Regions from separate parts of the Promicromonospora sp. NPDC059942 genome, predicted to be linked through region 2. Evidence: riboswitches for the same ligand, from Rfam matches in the RefSeq annotation. Region 2 holds a riboswitch; each other region holds the start of a gene.

Region 1 (5,131 bases), on a different contig from region 2:
CCGCACGGAGCAGGACGAGGCCGTGCTGATCACCCTGACCAGGACGCACGCGCGCGGGATAGCGGTGGGCGACGACGTGTGGATCGCGCCGACCGAGGGCGCGCCGTCGTCCCCGTGAAGTCCGGGCGCCGGCGAGTCGGCGGACAGCGATCAGGCCTCGCGCACCCAGTCGCCCGACTTGCCGCCCGTCTTGCGCTCCAGCCGCACGTCCGCGAGCGAGACCGACTTGTCCAGGCCCTTCACCATGTCGATCACGGCGAGGCCGGCGACCGCGACGGCGGTGAGCGCCTCCATCTCGACGCCGGTGCGGTCGGCCGTGCGGACGGTCGCGGTGACGACGACGCCGTCGTCCGTCACCTCGAGGTCCACCGCCGCGCCGTGCACGCCGATCACGTGAGCCAGCGGCAGCAGGTCGGGCGTCTTCTTGGCCGCGGCGATGCCCGCGACGCGCGCCACCGCGAGCACGTCGCCCTTGGGCACGGCGCCCTCGCGCAACGCCTGGACGACGGCGGGGGCGCAACGGACGAGGCCCGAGGCGGTCGCCGAGCGGACGGTCGGCTGCTTGGCGGTGACGTCGACCATGCGGGCCTGGCCGCGGTCATCGAGGTGCGTGAAGCTCACGGCACCAGGGTGTCATGCCCTCACACGGCGCTGCGCCGTGCGGCGATGCTCAGGGCCGCACGGTGCGCGCCCTTGGCGGCGAGGCGCTTGGCGAAGACCGCGGTGCCGGCGGCGACGGCCGCGAACACGGTCGCCTGCAGCAGGTCCAGCTCCGGGTCGTCGGGCTTGTTGGGCGCGTCGTTTCCGGTCACGCCCTTCCAGATCATGCTGACGGCCTTCTGGGCGACCCAGCCGGCCGCGATCGTCAGGGCAAGGGTGCCGACCTTCTCGCCGAGTGTCTGTTCCGTCTCAATCTGGGCCATCTCTACACCGTAGCCCTCGACGGCCGACTAGGCTGCATGGAAACGACAGGGGAGCGCCCCGATGGCGCTGAGAGTGCGGAGAGCCGCAGACCCTTGAACCTGATCCGGTTGACACCGGCGGAGGAAGTCGGAGGCACGATGTCGCGTCTTTCCGGTGCCCACGGGGGCACCATCCCTACTGCTGCGGCCGCGCTGTCCGTGGCCCTGCTGCTCGCCGGGTGCTCCGGCGGCTCCGGATCGGGCGACGACGCGTCCGGCACCGGCGACCCGGGGACCGTCACCCTGGTGACCCACGACTCCTGGGCGCTCGACGAGAAGCTGATCGACCAGTTCGAGCAGGAGTCCGGCACGACGGTCGAGGTCAGCGCCGCGGGCGACGCGGGCACGCTGGTGAACCAGCTCGTGCTGACCAAGGACGCCCCGCTCGGCGACGCCGTGTTCGGCATCGACAACACGTTCGCCTCCCGCGCGCTGGAGGCCGGCGTGGTCGAGGAGTACACGCCCGCGGACCTCCCGGAGGGTGCCGAGCAGCTCGGCGGGGCGCTCACGCCCGTCGACCAGGGCGACGTCTGCGTGAACGCCGACGAGGCCTGGTTCGAGGAGTCCGGCCTGGAGGTGCCGACGACGCTGGAGGACCTCGCCGACCCGCAGTACAAGGACCTGCTCGTGGTGACCAACCCGGCGACGTCGTCCCCGGGGCTCGCGTTCCTGCTGGCGACGATCGGGGCGTTCGGCGAGGACGGGTTCGAGGACTACTGGGCCTCGCTCGTGGACAACGGCGTCAAGGTCGCCGACTCGTGGGAGGACGCGTACTACGTCGACTTCTCCGGGGCGGGCGAGGGCGGCGAGCGGCCGCTCGCGCTCTCCTACGCGACGTCGCCCGCGTTCACGGTGAGCGAGGACGGCTCGGAGTCGACGACGAGTGCGCTGCTGGAGACCTGCTTCCGGCAGGTCGAGTACGCGGGCGTGCTCGCCGGGTCCGACAACCCCGAGGGCGCCCGGGAGCTGGTCGACTTCCTGCTCACGCACGACGTCCAGGCCGCCCTGCCCGAGTCGATGTACATGTACCCGGCCGACGCGGCCGTGGAGCTGCCCGCCGACTGGCGGAAGTTCGCGCCCCAGGCCGACGCCCCGTTCGAGGTGGACCCGGCCGACGTGAGCGAGCACCGCGACGAGTGGATCGAACGGTGGACCGAGACCGTCGTGGGCTGAGCCGGAGGCGCAACGCAGGGTGGGGGCCGAGGAACGAGGCACCCGCCCGGAGTGGAGCCGCAGGTTCAGCCCACAAAAGGCGGAGCTTGATGAGGCACGGGCTCCGGCCCGCGCCCCTGCTCTGGGGGGTGGCGGTCGCCGTCCCCCTCGGCTTCCTCGCGGTGTTCTTCGCGTGGCCGGTGGCGGCGCTCGTGGTCCGCGGGTTCGTGCCCGACGGCGTGCTCGACCTCACCGGTTTCGTCGAGGTGCTGACCCGCCCGCGCACGTGGCGGCTCGTGGGGCTCACCCTCACCCAGGCGGTGCTCGGCACGGCGTTCTCCGTGCTGCTCGGCCTGCCGCTCGCGTACCTCCTGTACCGGCGGTCGTTCCCCGGGCGCAGCCTCGCGCGCGGGCTGGTGACCGTGCCGTTCGTGCTGCCCGCCGTGGTGGTCGGCGTCGCGTTCCGCGCGCTGTTCGCACCGAGCGGCGCGCTCGGGTTCCTCGGGCTGGAGGAGTCGCTCGCCGGGATCGTCGTCGCGCTCGTCTTCTTCAACGTGTCCGTGGTGGTGCGCACCGTGGGCGGGCTCTGGGAGCGGCTCGACCCCCGGGCCGAGGAGGCCGCGGCATCGCTGGGTGCCGGTCCGGCCCGCGTGTTCCGGACCGTCACGCTGCCGTCGCTCGCGCCCGCGATCACGTCGGCGGCCTCCGTCGTCTTCCTGTTCTGCGCCACCGCCTTCGGGGTGGTGCTCGTGCTCGGCGGCGTGCGGTACGGCACCATCGAGACCGAGATCTGGACCCGTACCACGCAGTTCCTGGACCTGCGGTCGGCCTCCGTGCTGTCGGTCCTGCAGCTCGTCGTCATCAGCGCCGCCCTGGCCGTGTCCGCGCGCGCCCGCCGGCGGCGCGAGGCCGCGCTGCACCTCGTGTCCGCGCGGCGTTCGGCACGCCCGCTGTCCTGGCGCACGCCCGCCGACGTGGGGGCGGCGCTCGCGGGCACCGCGATCGTCGCGGTACTCATCGCCCTGCCGCTCGCCGGTCTGGTCGTCCGCTCGTTCCGCGAGCCGGACGGGTCGTGGGGCCCGGGGAACTACCTGGCGCTCGGCACCACCGGCGAGCGGAACGCGCTCGTCGTCACCGTGTGGGAGGCCACCGCGACGTCGCTGCGGATCGCGCTGTCCGCCACCCTGATCGCCCTGGTCGTAGGCGGTCTCGTGGCGCTCGTCGTGTCCCGGCGGCCCCGTTCCGTGGGCGCGCGCCGCGCCATCGGCACGCTCGACGGCCTGTTCATGCTGCCGCTGGGCGTCTCCGCCGTGACCGTCGGGTTCGGGTTCCTCATCACCATGGACCAGCCCGTGCTCGGCGTGGACCTGCGCACCTCCGGGCTGCTCGTGCCGGTGGCGCAGGCCGTCGTCGCCGTACCGCTCGTCGTGCGCACCGTGCTGCCCGTGCTCCGGGCGATCGACCCCCGGCTGCGGGAGGTCGCCGCGGTGCTCGGCTCCGGGCCGGGGCGCGTGCTGCGCACCGTTGACCTGCCGATCGCCCTGCGGTCGGTCGGGCTGGCCACCGGGTTCGCGTTCGCGGTCTCGCTCGGCGAGTTCGGCGCGACGTCGTTCCTCGCGCGGCCCGACGGCGCCACCCTGCCCGTCGTGATCTACCGCCTCATCGGGCGGCCCGGGGCCGAGAACTACGGGATGGCGCTCGCGGCGTCCGTGGTGCTCGCCGCGCTGACCGCGACCGTCATGATGGTGGCGGAGCGACTGCGCGACGACCGCGCGGGAGGAGAGTTCTGATGGCGGGGCTGGAGATCCGGGACGTCTCGGTGCGGTACGGGACCGGTACGGCGGGCGTGACGGCGGTGGACGACGTCTCGTTGACCGTGGCCCCCGGCGAGGTGCTGGCGCTGCTGGGGCCGAGCGGGTGCGGCAAGTCGTCCCTGCTGCGCGCCGTGGCCGGGCTGGAGCCGCTGGCGGGCGGGCAGGTGCTGTACGACGGCGCGGACGTCGGCCGCCTGCCTGTGCACCGGCGCCGGTTCGGGCTGATGTTCCAGGACGGCCAGCTCTTTCCGCACCGGGACGTGCGGCGCAACGTGGCCTACGGCCTGGAGACCCTGCCGCTCACCCGCCAGGAGCGGGACGCGCGGGTCACCGAGCTGCTGGAGCTCGTGGGGCTCGCCGGGTACGAGCAGCGGGCGGTCCCCACGCTGTCCGGCGGGGAGCAGCAGCGGGTCGCCCTCGCGCGCGCCCTGGCCCCGCGGCCGCGCCTGCTGCTGCTGGACGAGCCGCTGTCCGCGCTCGACCGGCAGCTCCGGGAACGGCTGGCCGGCGAGGTGCGGGTAGCGCTCGTCGAGACCGGGACCACCGCCGTGTTCGTGACGCACGACCACGCCGAGGCCTCCGCGGTGGCCGACCGGGTCGGGGTCATGGACCGGGGCCGCCTGCTCCAGGTGGCCGAGCCGGAGGAGCTGCGCACCGCACCGGCGTCGGACCGGGTGGCGGAGTTCCTGGGGCTGCGCGCCTAGCGCGGCCTCAAGCCGCGCCGGCCTGCTGGACGAGCAGCGCCACCTGGGTGCGGTTCTCCACACCGAGCTTCACCAGCACGCTCGAGACGTGCGCCTTCACGGTCGGGACGCTGAGGTAGAGCCGCCGTCCGATCTCCGCGTTGGACGAGCCGCGCCCGATCTCGACGGCGACGTCGCGCTCCCGGCTCGTGAGCCGGTCCAGAGCGCTCCGCGCGTCCCGCGCCTCGCCGCCCCCGGCGGCGACCGTCTCCATCAGGCGGCGGGCGATGTCCGGCGCGAGCACGGGCTCGCCGTCGGCCGCCGCGCGCACCGCCGCGGCGATCCGCGCGGGCGGCATGTCCTTGAGCAGGTAGCCGGCGGCCCCGGCGCGCAGCGCGCCCACCACCTCGGTGTCGGTGTCGAACGTCGTGAGCACGACGACGGCGGGCGGCGAGGGCCGGCCCCGCACCCGGCGGGTGGCCTCGATCCCGTCGACGCCGGGCATGCGCAGGTCCATGAG
Region 2 (5,131 bases):
CTCCGCCGAGTCGAGGTGCCCGCCCTTGACCAGCGCGAACCCGGTGCCGAGTGCCCGCAGCGCCCGCGCCTGGTCGGCCGCCTCGGTGCCGTCCCGAGCCGGGTCGACGCCCAGCAGCACCGCGGCCTCGGGCAGGTTCGGCGTCACGAGGTCGGCGAGGGGGAGCAGCTCGTCGCGGAGCACCGCCTCGGTGTCGGGCGCGAGCAGCCGGTCGCCCGACGTCGCGACCATCACCGGGTCCAGCACCACGAACGGCGCGCGTCCGGTGGCCCGCAGGTCGCGCAGGGCCGCGGCGACCGCCCGGGCGACGTCGGCGTCAGTGGTCATGCCGATCTTGATCGCGTCCACGGCGACGTCGGCGAACAGCGTGTCGAGCTGCGCGCGCACCATGTCGGCGGGCACCGGGTGCACCCGCGTCACCCCGGTCGTGGACTGCGCCGTCAGCCCCGTGAGCACCGCGCAGCCGTAGCCGCCGAGCGCCGCGAAGGTCTTCAGGTCGGCCTGGATCCCGGCGCCGCCGGACGGGTCCGACCCCGCGATGGTCAGCGCCACGACGGGATGGCCGGGCGGGCGGACGCGCGGGGCGGCGGCATCGCGAGCGGCGGCCTCGGCGGGACGTGCTTCGCCGGGGCGGGCGACGTCGCCAGGACCCGCTTCGGTGGGGAGCGCAACATTCCCGACCTGCGCCGCGGCCCGTGCGGACGCGCTCACGAGACCTGTCCCGTCGTCGCCCCCGAGCGCACGCCGGAGCGATCCTCGGCCCGCGCCGCCGCCCAGGCCAGCGCGAGCTCCCGCGCCGCGGCGGCCGGGTCGGCCCGGCCGCAGACGGCGGAGACGACGGCGCTGCCGGCCGCACCGGCGTCGTGCAGCGCGTCGACGTCGTCCGCCCGCAGCCCGCCGATCGCTACGCACGGCAGCGACGCGGCGGCCGTGACGACGCCGAGCCGGGCGAAGCCGATCGCCGGCCGCGCGTCGGACTTGGTCAGGGTGGGCCGCACCGGGCCCACGCCGAGCAGGTCGACGGTGCCGGCCGGCAGCTCGCCCGCGGCCCGCGCCTCCTCGGGCGTGCTGACGCTCAGCCCGAGGTGCCGGTCCGGGCCCAGCAGCCGGCGCGCGGAGACGGGGTCGAGGTCGCGCTGGCCCACGTGGGCGCCGTCGGCGTCGATCGCGAGCGCCACGTCCACCCGGTCGTCGACCACGAGCGGTACCCCGAGCGGCCGCAGCAGGGCGACCAGCGTGCGGCCGAGGTCCACCAGCTCGCGGGTGGTCGCGCCCGGGTCGCGGAGCTGGACGGCGGTCACGCCGCCGTCGACCGCCGCGCCCACGGTGGCGACGACCCCGGCGGGGCCGCCGCACTGCTGGGTGTCGGTGACGAGGTAGACGGACGGGTCGAGGCGGACGCGGGCGCTCACGCCTCGGCCCGCGCCGGCTCGTGCCCGGTGGCGGGCTCGTTCACCAGCCCGGCGCCGAACCCGACGGCCTCGGGGTCGACGTCGAACACGCGGTCGACCAGCTCGACGGCGAAGCTGCCGGGTGTGGTCGATGTGGTGCGGTCGGCGGCGACGCAGAGCCAGGCGGTCGCGGCGGTCGCGGCGAGCAGGCGGTCCTCGGTGACGGCGGAGCACGCGGCGACCAGCGCGCCGAGCGAGCAGCCGACGCCGGTCACGCGCGTCATCAGGGACGTGCCCGCCTGGACGCGCACGACGCGCTCGCCGTCGGTGATCAGGTCGGACGCGCCGCTGACGGCGATCACGGCGCCGGAGGACCGGGCCAGGCGCAGGGCGACGTCCCGCACGCCGTCGGGCGTGTCGAGGGAGTCGACGCCCCGGCCGCCGGCGCCGCCGGCGAGCGCCTGGATCTCGGACGCGTTGCCGCGGACGACGGCGGGGCCGCGCCCGAAGAGCTCGGCAGCGAGGCGGGTGCGCAGCGGCAGCGCGCCGATGGCCACGGGGTCGAGCACCCAGGGCACGCCCGCGGCGGTGGCGCCGTCGACGGCGGCGCGCATGCCGTCGGCCTGGCCGCCCTCGACGGTGCCGAGGTTGATGAGCAGGCCCCCGGCGACGCCGGCGAGCACGGGCGCCTCCTCGGGGTCGGCGACCATGGCCGGTGCCGCGCCGGCGGCGAGCAGCACGTTGGCGGTGAAGTTGGTGACCACGACGTTGGTCACGCAGTGCACCAGGGGTGCGGTGTCGCGCACCGCGGTGACGACCGACGCGACGGCGTCGGGCAGGACGGAGCCCATGAGGCGTTCCCTTCGCTAGCACTACCTAGATCAGGTTCCACGGGTGCATCTCAGCCGGGCTGATGCCCGGCGCCCCGCGCCAAGTGGGCCCACCCTAGCCGCGGACGACGTCCGCCCGAAACCGTCGCGGCGGGCGGGGTGCTAGCTCGGGCCGGTCGCGTTCCACTCGCTCGCGAGCACGCCCATGACGACGTCGTCGTGGTAGCGGCCGGCGTGGAAGACGGCTTCCCGGCGTCGTCCCTCCACCACGAACCCGCACCGTTCGTAGGCGCGTCGCGCGTCGGTGTTGAAGCCCCAGACGCTCAGCTCGACGCGATGCAGGTTCATCTCCTGGAAGGCATACCGGAGCAGCACGCGGACGGCGTCCGACCCGTACCCGTGCCCGGTGTGCTCGGGTCCGAGGATGATGCCGAGGGTGCCCGTGCGCTGCGGAAGGGTCGCCCCGTGAAGGGTGACGTGCCCGACGAGGCGGCGGTCCTCAAGGGTCTCGACGCTGAGGCCGACCGCGCCCGGGTCGGTGTTGGCGCTCCACGCGCGGAACAGGTCGGCGGCCGTCCCGGCGGGCCGCGGGCGCACGGTGGGCTGCTGCAGCGGCTGCCACTCGGTCTCCCGCCACCACCGGTCCAGGTGCGGCAGGTCGTCCTCGGCGAGGGGGCGCAGCCGGACGGCGCGGCCGAGCAGCAGGCCGCGACCGTAGTCCCGGGCACCTTCGCTGCTGGTGAGGCCGCCCTCCGTCACGCGCGGTCGCCCCCCTGGCCTGCGGAGTCCTGGCCCGCGCCGTACCGCAGCCCGTCGACGAGCAGGTCGAGCATGCGCCGGCCGTGGTCCGGCTCCTCGTCCTCCATGGGCAGCGACAGCTTGGACACGGCGTACAGGAGGTCCTGGGGGCTGACGACGGCGCGGACGGCGCCGGCCGCGACGGCGGCGTCGAGCAGCGAGCCGAGGGCGGGGCCGAGCCGCCCGATGAAGTAGGCGGGCAGCGCGTCGAACGCCGGGTCGCCCGAGTGCAGCGCCGAGGCGAGCCCGCGCTTGGTCACCAGGAACTGGGTGTAGCGGTGGAGCCACTTCTCGAGCGCGACGACGGGCGGGTGCTCGGCGGCGAGTTTCGGCGCGGCGTCGGCGGTGGCGTCGACCTCGGCCTGGAACACGGCCTTGACCAGGTCGGACCGCTTGGGGAAGTGGCGGTAGAGCGTGCCGACGCCGACGCCGGCCAGGTCGGCGATCTCCTTGGCGGGCGCGTCGACGCCCGACGTGCCGAAGACCTGCTTGGCGGCGTCGAGCAGCGCGTCGATGTTGCGCTGCGCGTCGCGGCGCAGGGGCCGCTGCTCTGTGTGCTGGGTCACTTTTCTCCATGGTCTCTTGCTAACCGGAACGGCTTTCCATATGGTTCTGGAAGAGCGTTCCGCTTAGCTCCAGAGTACGGCACCGCGGCGACGCCCACCAGACCTCTCGACCCCAGGAGGGCCCCATGCAGTACCGCAGCCTCGGCCGGACCGGCATCAAGGTCAGCCCCTACGCGCTCGGCGCGATGATGTTCGGCGCGATCGGCAACCCGGACCACGACGAGTCGGTCAAGATCATCCACAAGGCCCTCGACGCCGGCATCAACTTCATCGACACGGCCGACGCCTACTCCCGAGGCGAGTCCGAGGAGATCGTGGGCAAGGCACTCAAGGGCCGCCGCGACGACGTCGTGCTGGCCACCAAGGTGCACCTGCCCATGAGCGACGACCCCAACCACCGCGGCAACTCGCGGCGCTGGATCATCGCCGAGGTGGAGAACTCGCTGCGCCGCCTGGGCACCGACCACATCGACCTGTACCAGATCCACCGGCCCGACCCGGACACCGACGTCGAGGACACGCTCGCCGCGCTGACCTATCTGATCAACTCCGGCAAGGTGCGGGCCATCGGCTCGTCCACCATGCCCGCCGCCGACATCGTCCAGGCGCAGTGGGTGGCCGAGCGGCGGGGCCTGGAGCGGTTCCGCACCGAGCAGCCGCCGTACTCGATCCTGAACCGCGGCATCGAGCGCGACGTCCTGCCGGTCGCCCAGCAGTACGGCATGGGCACCCTCGTGTGGAGCCCGCTCGCCGGGGGGATGCTCACCGGCAAGTACCGCAAGGGCCGCGCCAGCGACGCCCACCGGGCCCAGTTCGGGTTCGCGCACCTGCAGGACGAGCGGCGCCTCGACGTCGTCGAGCAGCTCATCCCCGTCGCGCAGGACGCCGGGATCCCGCTGAACCACCTCGCGATGGCGTTCGCGATCGCGCACCCGGGCGTCACCTCCGCGATCATCGGCCCGCGCACCATGGAGCACCTCGACAGCGCGCTCGCGGGCGCCGAGGTCAGCCTGAGCGACGAGATCCTCGACCGGATCGACGCCATCGTGCCGCCCGGCACCGACATCGGCCGCCTCGACATGGCCTACGACCCGCCGGCCATCCAGCAGCCGGCCCTGCGCCGTCGTCCGGCCGAGCAGCGCGCGGCGGCGGCCTGACGCGGCCTCTTGCCCGACCCCGCCCCACCCGTGTGAAGGGAACCGTCATGTCACATCGCCAGCACCCCCTCGGTACCGGCTTCACGGCCGCCTCCACGGTCGACGACGTCCTGGCGGGCGTCGACCTGACCGGCAGGAACATCATCGTCACGGGCGGGCACTCCGGCCTCGGCCTGGTCGCCACCCGGGCACTGGCCCGGGCCGGTGCCTCGGTCGTGGTCGCCTCGCGCGACCCGGAGCGCGCCTCTGCCGCGGTCGCGGGGATCGAACGCGTCGAGGTCGGCCGGCTGGACCTGATGGACCCGGCTTCGATCGACGGCTTCGTCGAGCGCTACCTGGGCTCCGGCCGACCGCTGCACGTGCTGATCAACAACGCCGGCTACCCGGCG
Region 3 (5,131 bases), on a different contig from region 2:
GCCCGCGCGCGCGAGTAGCGGCTCGTCGCGGAGCAGGTCGAGCGGGGTGGTATCGGCCAGCAGGGTGGCGTCGGCGAGCACGAGGACGCGGTCGGCGTAGCCCGCGACGGCGCGCAGGTCGTGGCTGGAGAACAGGACGCCGCGGCCGTCCGCCGCGGCGTCGCGCAGCGCCCGGAGCACGCTCACGGAGGCGTGCCGGTCCAGGCCGAAGCCGGGCTCGTCGGCGAGCAGGAACGGGTGCTCGTGCACGAGCATCGCGGCGAGGCTCAGGCGGCGCTTCTGCCCGCCGGACAGGCGGTACGGGTTGTGCTCGGCGAGCCGGCTGAGCCCGAAGCGGGCCAGCGCCTGCTCGACCCGGGGCGCGGCGTCGGGCGGCAGGCCGTGCGCCACCTCCTGGCGCACCGTCGTGGCGGTGAGCTGGTGCTCCGGGTTCTGGAACACGAGCCCGGCCCGGGGGCCGTGCACGCTGCCGGCGGCCGGCCGGTCGAGGCCCGCGAGGCAGGTCAGCAGCGTGGACTTGCCGCTGCCGTTGGCCCCGACCAGCGCCGTCGTGGTCCCCGGGTGGAGCTCCAGGTCGACCCCGCGCAACACCTCGCGCCGCCGTGCCCGGGGACCGCGCGCGACGGCGAGACCGCGGGCGCGGAGTGTGGGGCCGCCGTGCGGGGCGGGACGGGTCGCGACGCCAGACGCGGTCACGTCGCCGGACGCGGACCCGCCGTCGGACGCGGGCACGGCGTCGGACGCGGACTCGCCGTCGGACGCGGGCACGGCGCCGGACGCGGGCCCGCCGTCGGACGCGGACCCGCCGTCGGACGCTGACCGGGCGCCCGGCGCGCCGTCGTCCCGGCCGAGCTCCCGCAGCAGCCGCGCCGCCAGCGACTCGCCCGCGAAGTGCGCTTCTACCCAGTCATCGGGCCCGGAATCAGGCTGTTTTCGGGCCCAATGACTGGGTAGAAGCGCACCCTCGGATCGCGTCCCCGCCTCGCCCAGGAGCGCCCGGAGCTCCAGGTCCAGCGGGAGCCAGCAGCCCTCGCCCACGAGCTCGCGCAGCACGGGCACCGTGAGGTCGCCGACGGCGACGTCGTGCCGGACGCGCCCGTCGCTGCCGAGCACGATCCAGCGCTCCGGGAGCGCCTCGACCCCGGCATCGCCCGCGAGCTCGTCGAGGCGGTGCTCCACGAGCACCCAGGCGGCGCCGGTCTCCCGCCGCACCACGTCGAGGGCGCGCCGCACGGCGTCGATCCCGTCGGCGTCGAGCATGGAGGTCGGCTCGTCGAGCAGCAGCAGGCGCGGCGACGGCGCGATGGCCGCCGCGAGCGCCACGCGCTGCAGCTCGCCGCCGGACAGCTCCGCCGTCGCCCGTCCGGCGAGGCCCGAAGCCCCGGCCCGGTCGAGCGCGGTGCGCACGGCCGGCCCGATGAGGCCGGGGTCGACCGCGAGGTTCTCCAGCGGGAACGCGACCTCGTCGAGCACGTCGGGGAGGCAGACGCCGGACTCGGGGTCCTGCCCGACGACGCCCACGACGTCGGCCAGCCCCGCGATCCCCGCGCCGGCGACCGGCCGGCCCACCACGTGCACGACGCCGTCCACCTGCGCGTGCACGGCGTGCGGGACCGCGCCGTGCAGCATCCGCAGCAGCGTCGACTTGCCGGAGCCCGACGGGCCGAGCACGAGCACGCCCTGCCCGGCCTCGATCCGCAGGTCGACGGGGCCCACACCGTCGCCGGTGCCGTAGACCGCCTCCAGGCCGGCGGCCTCGACGACGGTCGCCCCGACGACGGCGGCCCCGACGACGGCGGCGGTGACGTCAGCGCTCACGGCGCGCCACGGGCCCGCGCAGGGCGGCGTCCGCCCGGCCGATCGCGAACTCGTCGAGCACCCCGGTGCCGTGCAGGCGGTCGACGATCACCTTGGCGAGCAGGCCGCCCAGCACGAGACCGGAGACGAGCTGCATGCCGAGGCGCAGCGCCAGGATGTCCTGCCCGTACCAGCCGAACCGGAACGCGGACCACACGAACACCAGCCCCGCGCCGAGCAGGCCCGAGAGTGCATACACGCCCCACCCGAACCGGCGGTAGCGGGTCAGCGCGAACGGGAGCTCGCTGCCGGCGCCCTGGATCGCGGCGGCCACCAGCAGGAGCGGCCCGACCGGGGAGCCCAGGAACACGACCTCGACGACGGACGCGATCACCTCGGCGATGATCCCCACGAACGGCTTGCGGATGATCGCGACGGCGATCGGCGCCACCAGGAGCCAGCCGCCCAGCAGCACGTGCTGCGCCAGGTCGCCGGCCGGTCCCATCGCCACCGCGAGCCCGTTCCACGCCTGCACGAGCGCCCAGTACAGGAACCCGAACACCACGCCCAGCATCACCATGAGCACGATGTCGCGCAGCGGCAGCCGCGCGCGGCGGCGCTCCGACGTCCCGCTCATCGGGCGCCGCCCGCGTGGCTCGGGCTGTTCACCGAGAGGGTGAGGTGGCTGGTGACGTGCTGCACCGTGCGGCCGGCCAGGACCCAGCCGGCGAAGGCGCTGGCGAGCACCCGTCCGGCGTCGCCCTCCAGGCGGGTGACGAAGTGCTGCGAGCCGCGGAACGTCCCGTTCTCCTTGGCCAGGTCGATCGCGGCGTAGATGTCGCGCATGTGGTCCGGCGTGACGTCCGCGCGGACGTCGTCGGCCAGCGGGTACAGCGCCCACTCCGCCGTGACGAAGCGGCCGGTGTCGCGGCCCTGCGGCACCTCGGTGACGCGCGGGCCGGCCCCGCCGGGCAGCTCGCAGGCCACCTCGCCCGGGCAGCCCCGGGACAGGTGCACGGTGATCGCCGCGTGCCTGCCCGACGCCGCGATCCCGGCCGTCAGGTCGGTCACGTACCGCAGCAGGTCGGCCTCGGCGCCGCCCACGTAGGTGCTCACGTCGCCGGTCTCGACGACCAGCCCCGTGGTGTCGGCCTGCCGCAGCGCGCCCAGGATCACGTCGACGTAGTCGTCCGACATCACCGCCGCGGTGATCCGCGCGCCGACGCCGAAGCGCATCGGGTCACCGCGCAGCTCGGCGGTGTCGTCGGTCGTGGTGGCGTGGTCTGCCATCGGGGTGCTCCCTGTCCGTCGGATCTCCGTCGGCACAGGAGGACGGGGACCCTACGGCCCCACGTCCTGAGTCGCTTCCTGCGCCGGCATGATCCGGGTCAGGTTCAACGGTCGGAGTTCGAGTACTCCCTCTCAGCCCGGCATACCGGACTCCCGTGCACTGCGCCCACCGTAACAGCACGCATCGCACCACCTGGACATTCCGCCCGGGCGCCCCCAAGTGTCCGCATAGTGAGAGCAATCGCCCAGGCTCTGGTCAAGCCCGGGACGCGCACCTATACCTCGCGGTCGTCAGGAGACACCCGGCCCCGACGATCGGACGCCCTCATGCCCCTCCGCACACCCGCCAGAGCGGCCTCGCGCCGCCCGACGAACCACCGCACCGCCGCCGCTGCCGTCGCCCTCTTGCTCCTCGCCTCCGGCTGCGCCGTCGGCGCGCAGGCCGACGACGACGGCGCTGGCAACCTCTCCCCCGACGCCGCGCTGCCCACCGAGGTGCCCGCGGGCACCACGCTCGCAATCGGCGACCCCACGACGCAGAAGGCCTTCGAGCTCGCCGGCGACGCGATCGACTCGGACTTCGACTTCGAGATCGAGTGGGCCAACATCTCCGGCGGCCCGCAGACCATCGAGGCGTTCAACGCGGGGGTGCTGGACATCGGCGCGGTCGCCGAGATCCCGCCGATCCACGCGGCCTGGACCGGGCTCGACGTGCAGATCTACGCCTCGCAGTACCGGGAGGACTGGGCGGAGCACCCCGTCTACGAGCTCGCCGGCGCTCCCGGCGTCGAGCTGGCGGACCTGTCCGACCTGCGCGGCAAGCGGATCGCGTTCAGCCCCGGGCAGGCCCAGGGCGCGCTCGTCCTGAAGTCCCTGCGGGAGGCGGGGCTCGGTCAGGACGACGTCGAGCTGGTCGAGCTGCCGTCCACGGGCGACGTGTATCCCACGGCGCTGGCCGCCGGTGAGGTCGACGTCGCCCCGGTCGGCGGCACCGCGCTGCTGCGCTACCTCGACAAGTACGCGACCGACGGCGCGACGTCCCTGCGCCACGGCCTGCGGGACGACCCGAGCCACCTCTACGGCCCGACCGACGTGGTGCGCGACCCCGCCAAGGCGGCCGCGCTGCGCCAGTACGTCACCGCCTGGGCCCAGGCACGGGTCTGGATCTACGAGCACCCCGAGATCTGGAAGGAGAAGTACTACGTCGAGGACCAGGGGCTGACCGAGGACGACGCGCAGTACCTCATCGACACCGCGGCCCGGCCCGAGGTCCCGGCGGACCTCACCGACGGGATCGAGCGCACCCAGGACACGATCGACCTGCTCGCCGGTGAGCTCGACCGGCCGGAGCTGCGCGCCGCCGACCTCTTCGACGAGCGGTTCGGTCCCGTCGCCGGCGAGGCCGCCGAGCAGGCGTGGAGCACGTCGTGACCGCCGTCGTCCAGGCCCGGCCGGCCGCCGCCGCCGGGCGGCCGGCGACCGCGCCGGGGGCCGACGTCCGCCCGGGGATCCGCCGCCTCGGCCTGCGCAAGCCGGTGCCGCTGGCCGCCGGCTCCGGCATCGCGCTGCTCCTGGCGGTCTGGGCCGCAGGCTCGGCCACCGGGCTCATCGACCCGCGGGTGCTCTCGGCCCCGTGGACCGTGGTGACCACCGCCGTCGACCTCGCGGTCGACGGCAACCTGCTGGAGAACCTGGGCGTCTCGCTGGCGCGGGCCGCCCAGGGCCTGCTCTGGGGAGTGCTGGTGGGGGTCGTCCTCGCCCTGCTCTCGGGACTGAGCCGCGTCGGTGAGGCCCTGCTCGACGGGCCGATCCAGGTCAAGCGCGCCGTCCCGAACCTCGCCCTGCTGCCGCTGCTCATCCTGTGGTTCGGGATCGGCGAGGAGATGAAGGTGATCACGATCGCCCTCGGCGTGTTCATCCCCGTCTACATCCACACCCACAACGGGCTGCGGTCGATCGACAAGCGGTACGTCGAGCTCGCCGAGACCCTCCGCCTGAGCCGCCGGCAGTTCGTCACGCGCGTGGTGCTGCCCGGCGCGCTGCC
Region 4 (5,131 bases), on a different contig from region 2:
AGGAGGAGTTCGGCGCGGCGCTCCGGGAGGCGTACCCCGAGCAGCCGCACGGCACGCCGCTGGCGTTCCGTCGGGTGTTCGCGGTGGCCACCCGGGCCTGAGGCGGCGCCCGGGCGGGTCCCTGGCCGACGGCGGCGCGCGGCGCCCGGCGTCAGCCCTGCTGGGTGACCCGGGCCTCGAGCCCGGCCAGCTCGGTGTCGACGTACCGCCGCGTGCGCCGCCGCACCAGGTTGCCGAGCAGCCAGGCCAGCCCGCCGGTCTGCGTGATCGCGAGGGTCACGCGGGAGCGGCCGTCGGGCAGCGGCTCGACCAGGTGCTCCGCCTGGGTGGTCAGGCCGGGCGCCTCGCTGATCCACGCGAAGTGGCGCGGCGGGTCCCACTCGTCCATCAGCCAGATCGCGAGCGGCAGCTTGGGCTGCTCGATCCGCACCTGCGTGCCGACGTCCGGCGGGTTGGGCCCGTCGATGATCTCGACCGACGTCATGGACGACGTCCAGTCGGGCATGTGCTCGACGTCGGACAAGACCGCCCAGACGGCCTCGGGCGAGGCGTCGATCGCGGCGGTGGTGCTGTAGCTCGGCATCGGTGCTCCTGTCCTGGAGGGGTGACGCCGGCGGCCGGCGTCACCCCCTAGTCTCGACCTCAGGACACGATCTCGCGCCCGGCCGACACGCCTCAGGCCGACACGCGTCAGGCAGGCACACCTCAGGCCCGGACGGGCGGCGTCGGCCAGGTGGGGGCGGTCAGGCCCTGCTCGAAGAACAGGTACTCGTGCACCGACGAGATCTCGAACGCCCGCAGCATGCGCCCGCGCTCGTCCGGGGAGACCCAGCGGGCCGCGTCGTCGGCCAGCCGGCGGGCCTGCCGGGTCGACTCCTGGAAGGCCTCGTCGCCGTAGGTGCCGATCCAGGCCGCGTACGGGTGGCCCGCGAGGCCGCCGGGGCGGCGTCCGGCCAGGTCCACGAGCACGCTCCCGACGTGCGCGTAGAGCCAGAAGCAGGGCAGGAGCGCGGCGACCGTCTCGGCGTAGCTGCCCGACGCCGCGGCGTGCAGGTGGCCGGTGTAGGCCGCTGTCACGGGTGACGGCTCGACCGCGGCGACGTCGCCGGCCGCCAGCCCGGCGTGCGCGCCCAGCCAGTCGCGGTGCAGCACTGTCTCGACCTCGAGGGCCGTCACGGACGACCGCGCGAGGAAGCCCTGCGCGGCCGGGTCGGGCGCCGCCTGCGCGGCGCGCGCCATGATGCGCGAGTACTCGCGCAGGTAGGCGGCGTCCTGGGCGAGGTAGAACGCGAAGGACCCGGCGGGCAGCGAGCCGTCCGCGAGCGCCACGATGAACGGCATGTGCTCGACGGCGTCGCGCCAGCCCGCGATGCGGTCCCAGGCCTCCTCGGTGAAGGGGCGGACGGCGGCGTCGGCCGGGGACTCGGTGGAGACGGGGACAACGGAAGAAGTCACGATGGACATCCCTTCGCCAGCATGATCTGGATCAGGTTCGACGGGTGTGGTCTCAGCCCTGGCAGGGCACCCCGTGTCACGTGCGGCAGAGGCTATCGGATCCGGCGGGCCATGGGCTGCCGGATCTCTGGCGGGTCGTAGGCTGCCGCCATGACAGACCGCCCGATCCGCATCGGTGTTCAGCTCCAGCCCCAGCACGCCGACTACTCCGCGATCCGCGACGCGGTGCTCCGCGCCGAGGACGCCGGCGTCGACATCATCTTCAACTGGGACCACTTCTTCCCGCTGCGGGGCAACCCCGAGGGCAAGCACTTCGAGTGCTGGACCATGCTCGGGGCGTGGGCGGAGCAGACCGAGCGCGTGGAGATCGGCGCCCTCGTGAGCGGCATCGGCTACCGCAACCCGGACCTGCTGGCGGACATGGCGCGCACGGTCGACCACATCTCGGGCGGGCGGCTGATCCTGGGCCTGGGCGCCGGCTGGTTCGAGAAGGACTACGACGAGTTCGGCTACGAGTTCGGTACGCCGGGGTCGCGGATCGCGAGCCTGGCCGACGCGATGGCGCGGATCAAGGCCCGGCTGGCGGCCGGCAACCCGGCGCCGTCGCGCGAGATCCCGGTCCTGATCGGCGGCGGTGGCGTGCGCAAGACGCTGCGGATCGTGGCCGAGCACGCCGACATCTGGCACGCGTTCGGCGACGTGCAGACCCTGACGAGCAAGTCCGCGATCCTCGACGAGCACGGTGCCGCCGTCGGGCGGGACACGGCGAACCTGGTCGAGCGCTCGGTGCAGGCGCAGGGCTCGCCCGCGGTGGACGGCGAGGCGCTGGTGGCGGCCGGGGCCACGCTGTTCACCGTCGGGGTGAGCGGCCCGGACTACGACCTGTCGACGGTCACGGACTGGGTCGCCTGGCGCGACTCGCGGGGCTGACCCAGGCGTAGCGCGCTGTTGACCAGGCCGAGGTGGCTGAAGGCCTGGGGCGTGTTGCCGAGGTGCCGGCCGGTGGCCGGGTCGTACTCCTCGCTGAGCAGCCCCAGGTCGTTGCGCACGGCGAGGAGCCGTTCGAACAGGGCGACGGACTCCTCGACCCGGCCGATGCCGTGCAGCGCGTCGACCAGCCAGAAGTTGCACACCAGGAACGTCGCCTCGGCACCGGGCAGGCCGTCCACCTGGTCGTCGGCCTCGTTGTGGTACCGCCGCAGCAGCCCGTCCTGGCCGAGCTCGCGCTGCACGGCGTCCACGGTGCCGACGACGCGGGGGTCGACCCAGGGCAGGAAGCCGACCTGACCGATCAGCAGCAGCGCGGCGTCGAGCCCGTCCGAGCCGTAGAACTGCGTGAACGTGTTCCGCCCGGCGTCGAACCCGTTGGTGCACACGTCGTCGTGGATCCGGTCGCGCACGGCGCGCCAGCGCTCGACGGGCTCGTCGACCAGGCCGTACTTCTCGACGGCGCGGACGGCCCGGTCGAAGCCCGCCCAGGCCATGACGCGCGAGTGCACGAACGCGCGGCGCGGGCCGCGCACCTCCCAGAGCCCGTTGTCGAGGTCGTCCCAGTGCTCCTCGAGGTGCTCCAGCAGGGCCCGCTGCAGCCGCCAGACGTCGTCGTCCTGCTCCAGCCCCGCCTCGCGCGCCTGGTGCAGGGCGTCCAGCGTCTCGCCCCACACGTCGATCTGGAGCTGGCTGGCCGCATCGTTGCCGATCCGGACCGGCGAGGAACCCTCGAAGCCCGGCAGCCAGTCGAGCGTGTACTCCGGCAGCCGCCGACGGCCGTCGAGCCCGTACATGATCTGCAGGTCCGCCGGGTCGCCCGCCACGGCCCGCAGGAGCCACGCCCGCCACTCGCGCGCCTCGTCGATGAAGCCGGTGCCGATCAGGGCCTGCAGCGTGAGACCGGCGTCGCGCAGCCAGCAGTACCGGTAGTCCCAGTTGCGGCTGCCCCCGAGCTGCTCGGGCAGCGACGTCGTGGCCGCCGCGGCGATCGCCCCCGTCGGGGCGTAGGTGAGGGCCTTCAGCGTGATCAGCGAGCGGTGCACGGCGTCGGGCCACTGCCCGGTGTAGCTGCAGCCCTCGAGCCAGGTGTGCCAGAAGTCCTCGGTGTCGCGCAGGGCCGCGTACGGCTCGACCGGTTCCCGGGTCTCCAGGTGGGACGCGTGATAGTTCAGGACGAAGGGCACCCGGTCGCCGGGCCCGACCGTGAACTCCGCGCGCAGCACCGACCCGTCGCTCACGCCCTCCCGCATCATCGGGACCACCGAGTCGATGCGGACGGAGTCCGGGCCCGCCACGGCGCGCAGCGCGTCGCCGTCCTGCGTGATCCAGGGCACGATGTTCCCGTAGTCGAACCGGAGCCGCAGCTCGGTGGTCATGGCGACGTGGCCGCTGACCCCCTCGACGATCCGGACCAGGTCGGCCTCGTCACCGCGCGGCGGCATCAGGTCGATCACCCGGACCCGCCCCTCGGGCAGGTCCCACTCCGTCTCCAGGACCAGCGTGCCGTCCCGGTAGCGCCGGCTCGTGCAGTCGCCGCCCGACGTCGGGCCCAGGCGCCACGACCCGTGCCGCTCGTCCCCGAGCAGCGCGGCGAAGCACGCCGGGGAGTCGAAGCGCGGCAGGCACATCCAGTCGACCGACCCGTCCCGGCCGATCAGTGCGGCGGTCTGGAGATCACCGACCATCCCGTAGTCCTCGATGCGACGCGTCACGGGACCACCCTAGGTTCGGCCCGACCCGGTGAACAGCACACGACTCGCCGCAGGCCGGTCCGGCTGACGTGTCAGACGTACAGGTCACGCGGGTGACCCGTACGCCTGACACGGCAGGTGTGGCGCCGGGGCGGGAGCCTCAGAACGACGACGCGTCCGCCGCGTACACCCACCGGTAGCCCGGGTACTCGCCGAGCGACCACAGGTAGTCCCGCGTCGGGTCGTAGGACAGGTCCTCCGACCCCACCGTCAGCGCGTTGCCGTGCCGCACGATCGAGCCCGACGGCGCGACGAACGTGTGCAGGTCACCGTCCGAGTTCGGGTCGGAGAAGGTGTCGCCGTCGCTCTGCGAGAAGAAGAACTCCCCGTTGATCGCCGTCGAGCCCTGCACGCTCTCCAGATCCGTCCGGTAGGCCTCGGTCGCCTTGATGATCCCGTCCGACGCCGGCTTCAGGTACCGGTTCGTGTAGTCGATCGGCACGCGGATCGTCCTGACCTGCGCACCGGCCTCGATGTCGTCGGCGCTGCGGTACTCGCTGACGACCACCGAGTCCGGCGTGCTCGTCCGGTCCAGCGAGACCGAGGAGTGCTGCAGCTGCGCGTACCCGCCCGCCGTCGAGTCGGTGAACTTCGCGGTCTGCGGCAGCACGTACTTGTAGTCGAAGGCCTGGTACGAGCCGTCCGCCTGCCGGCCGATCTTCGAGGCCTCACCCGTCGAGACCTGCCACAGGTGGTCCAGGTCGAACACCCGGAAGCCGCCGCCCGTGTCCGCCACGTACAGCAGGTTGCCGTACCACATGATGCCGCCCGCATGGATGTCGATGGGCTTGAACGACGGCGCGCTCGTCGTGCCGCTCGGCTCCACCAGCAGCAGGTGGCGGTACGGCGGGGCCGACGCGCTCGCCGACAGGTTGGACACGCTGATGCGCACGCCCTTGTCGATACCGTCCTCGGCGTGGTCGTACCAGCTCACC

The links. Region 2 has a riboswitch for thiamine pyrophosphate ahead of thiM (hydroxyethylthiazole kinase). Riboswitches for the same ligand answer to the same signal wherever they lie in the genome.
Region 1: another riboswitch for thiamine pyrophosphate. It lies ahead of ACFV9Q_RS21535 (thiamine ABC transporter substrate binding subunit); the one in region 2 lies ahead of thiM (hydroxyethylthiazole kinase).
Region 3: another riboswitch for thiamine pyrophosphate. It lies ahead of ACFV9Q_RS03415 (YkoF family thiamine/hydroxymethylpyrimidine-binding protein); the one in region 2 lies ahead of thiM (hydroxyethylthiazole kinase).
Region 4: another riboswitch for thiamine pyrophosphate. It lies ahead of ACFV9Q_RS25565 (TenA family protein); the one in region 2 lies ahead of thiM (hydroxyethylthiazole kinase).

Annotation. Positions count from the first base shown of each region.
Region 1 is NZ_JBHWLR010000015.1:7,823-12,953, forward strand. Features, by position in the region: gene ACFV9Q_RS21520 (sulfate/molybdate ABC transporter ATP-binding protein) at 1-118, shown strand, start outside; gene moaC (cyclic pyranopterin monophosphate synthase MoaC) at 151-621, opposite strand; gene ACFV9Q_RS21530 (DUF4235 domain-containing protein) at 642-923, opposite strand; TPP riboswitch at 961-1,066, shown strand; gene ACFV9Q_RS21535 (thiamine ABC transporter substrate binding subunit) at 1,062-2,135, shown strand; gene ACFV9Q_RS21540 (ABC transporter permease) at 2,225-3,904, shown strand; gene ACFV9Q_RS21545 (ABC transporter ATP-binding protein) at 3,904-4,632, shown strand; gene ACFV9Q_RS21550 (response regulator) at 4,640-5,131, opposite strand, start outside.
Region 2 is NZ_JBHWLR010000009.1:158,356-163,486, reverse strand. Features, by position in the region: gene thiD (bifunctional hydroxymethylpyrimidine kinase/phosphomethylpyrimidine kinase) at 1-552, opposite strand, end outside; gene thiE (thiamine phosphate synthase) at 708-1,412, opposite strand; gene thiM (hydroxyethylthiazole kinase) at 1,409-2,242, opposite strand; TPP riboswitch at 2,232-2,329, opposite strand; gene ACFV9Q_RS16435 (GNAT family N-acetyltransferase) at 2,384-2,980, opposite strand; gene ACFV9Q_RS16430 (TetR/AcrR family transcriptional regulator) at 2,977-3,585, opposite strand; gene ACFV9Q_RS16425 (aldo/keto reductase) at 3,711-4,742, shown strand; gene ACFV9Q_RS16420 (SDR family NAD(P)-dependent oxidoreductase) at 4,790-5,131, shown strand, end outside.
Region 3 is NZ_JBHWLR010000002.1:196,628-201,758, reverse strand. Features, by position in the region: gene ACFV9Q_RS03425 (ATP-binding cassette domain-containing protein) at 1-1,818, opposite strand, end outside; gene ACFV9Q_RS03420 (ECF transporter S component) at 1,808-2,434, opposite strand; gene ACFV9Q_RS03415 (YkoF family thiamine/hydroxymethylpyrimidine-binding protein) at 2,431-3,087, opposite strand; TPP riboswitch at 3,146-3,254, opposite strand; gene ACFV9Q_RS03410 (ABC transporter substrate-binding protein) at 3,415-4,518, shown strand; gene ACFV9Q_RS03405 (ABC transporter permease) at 4,515-5,131, shown strand, end outside.
Region 4 is NZ_JBHWLR010000023.1:22,886-28,016, forward strand. Features, by position in the region: gene ACFV9Q_RS25555 (methyltransferase domain-containing protein) at 1-101, shown strand, start outside; gene ACFV9Q_RS25560 (SRPBCC family protein) at 152-583, opposite strand; gene ACFV9Q_RS25565 (TenA family protein) at 706-1,455, opposite strand; TPP riboswitch at 1,447-1,539, opposite strand; gene ACFV9Q_RS25570 (LLM class F420-dependent oxidoreductase) at 1,606-2,385, shown strand; gene ACFV9Q_RS25575 (glycoside hydrolase family 15 protein) at 2,331-4,157, opposite strand; gene ACFV9Q_RS25580 (hypothetical protein) at 4,297-5,131, opposite strand, start outside.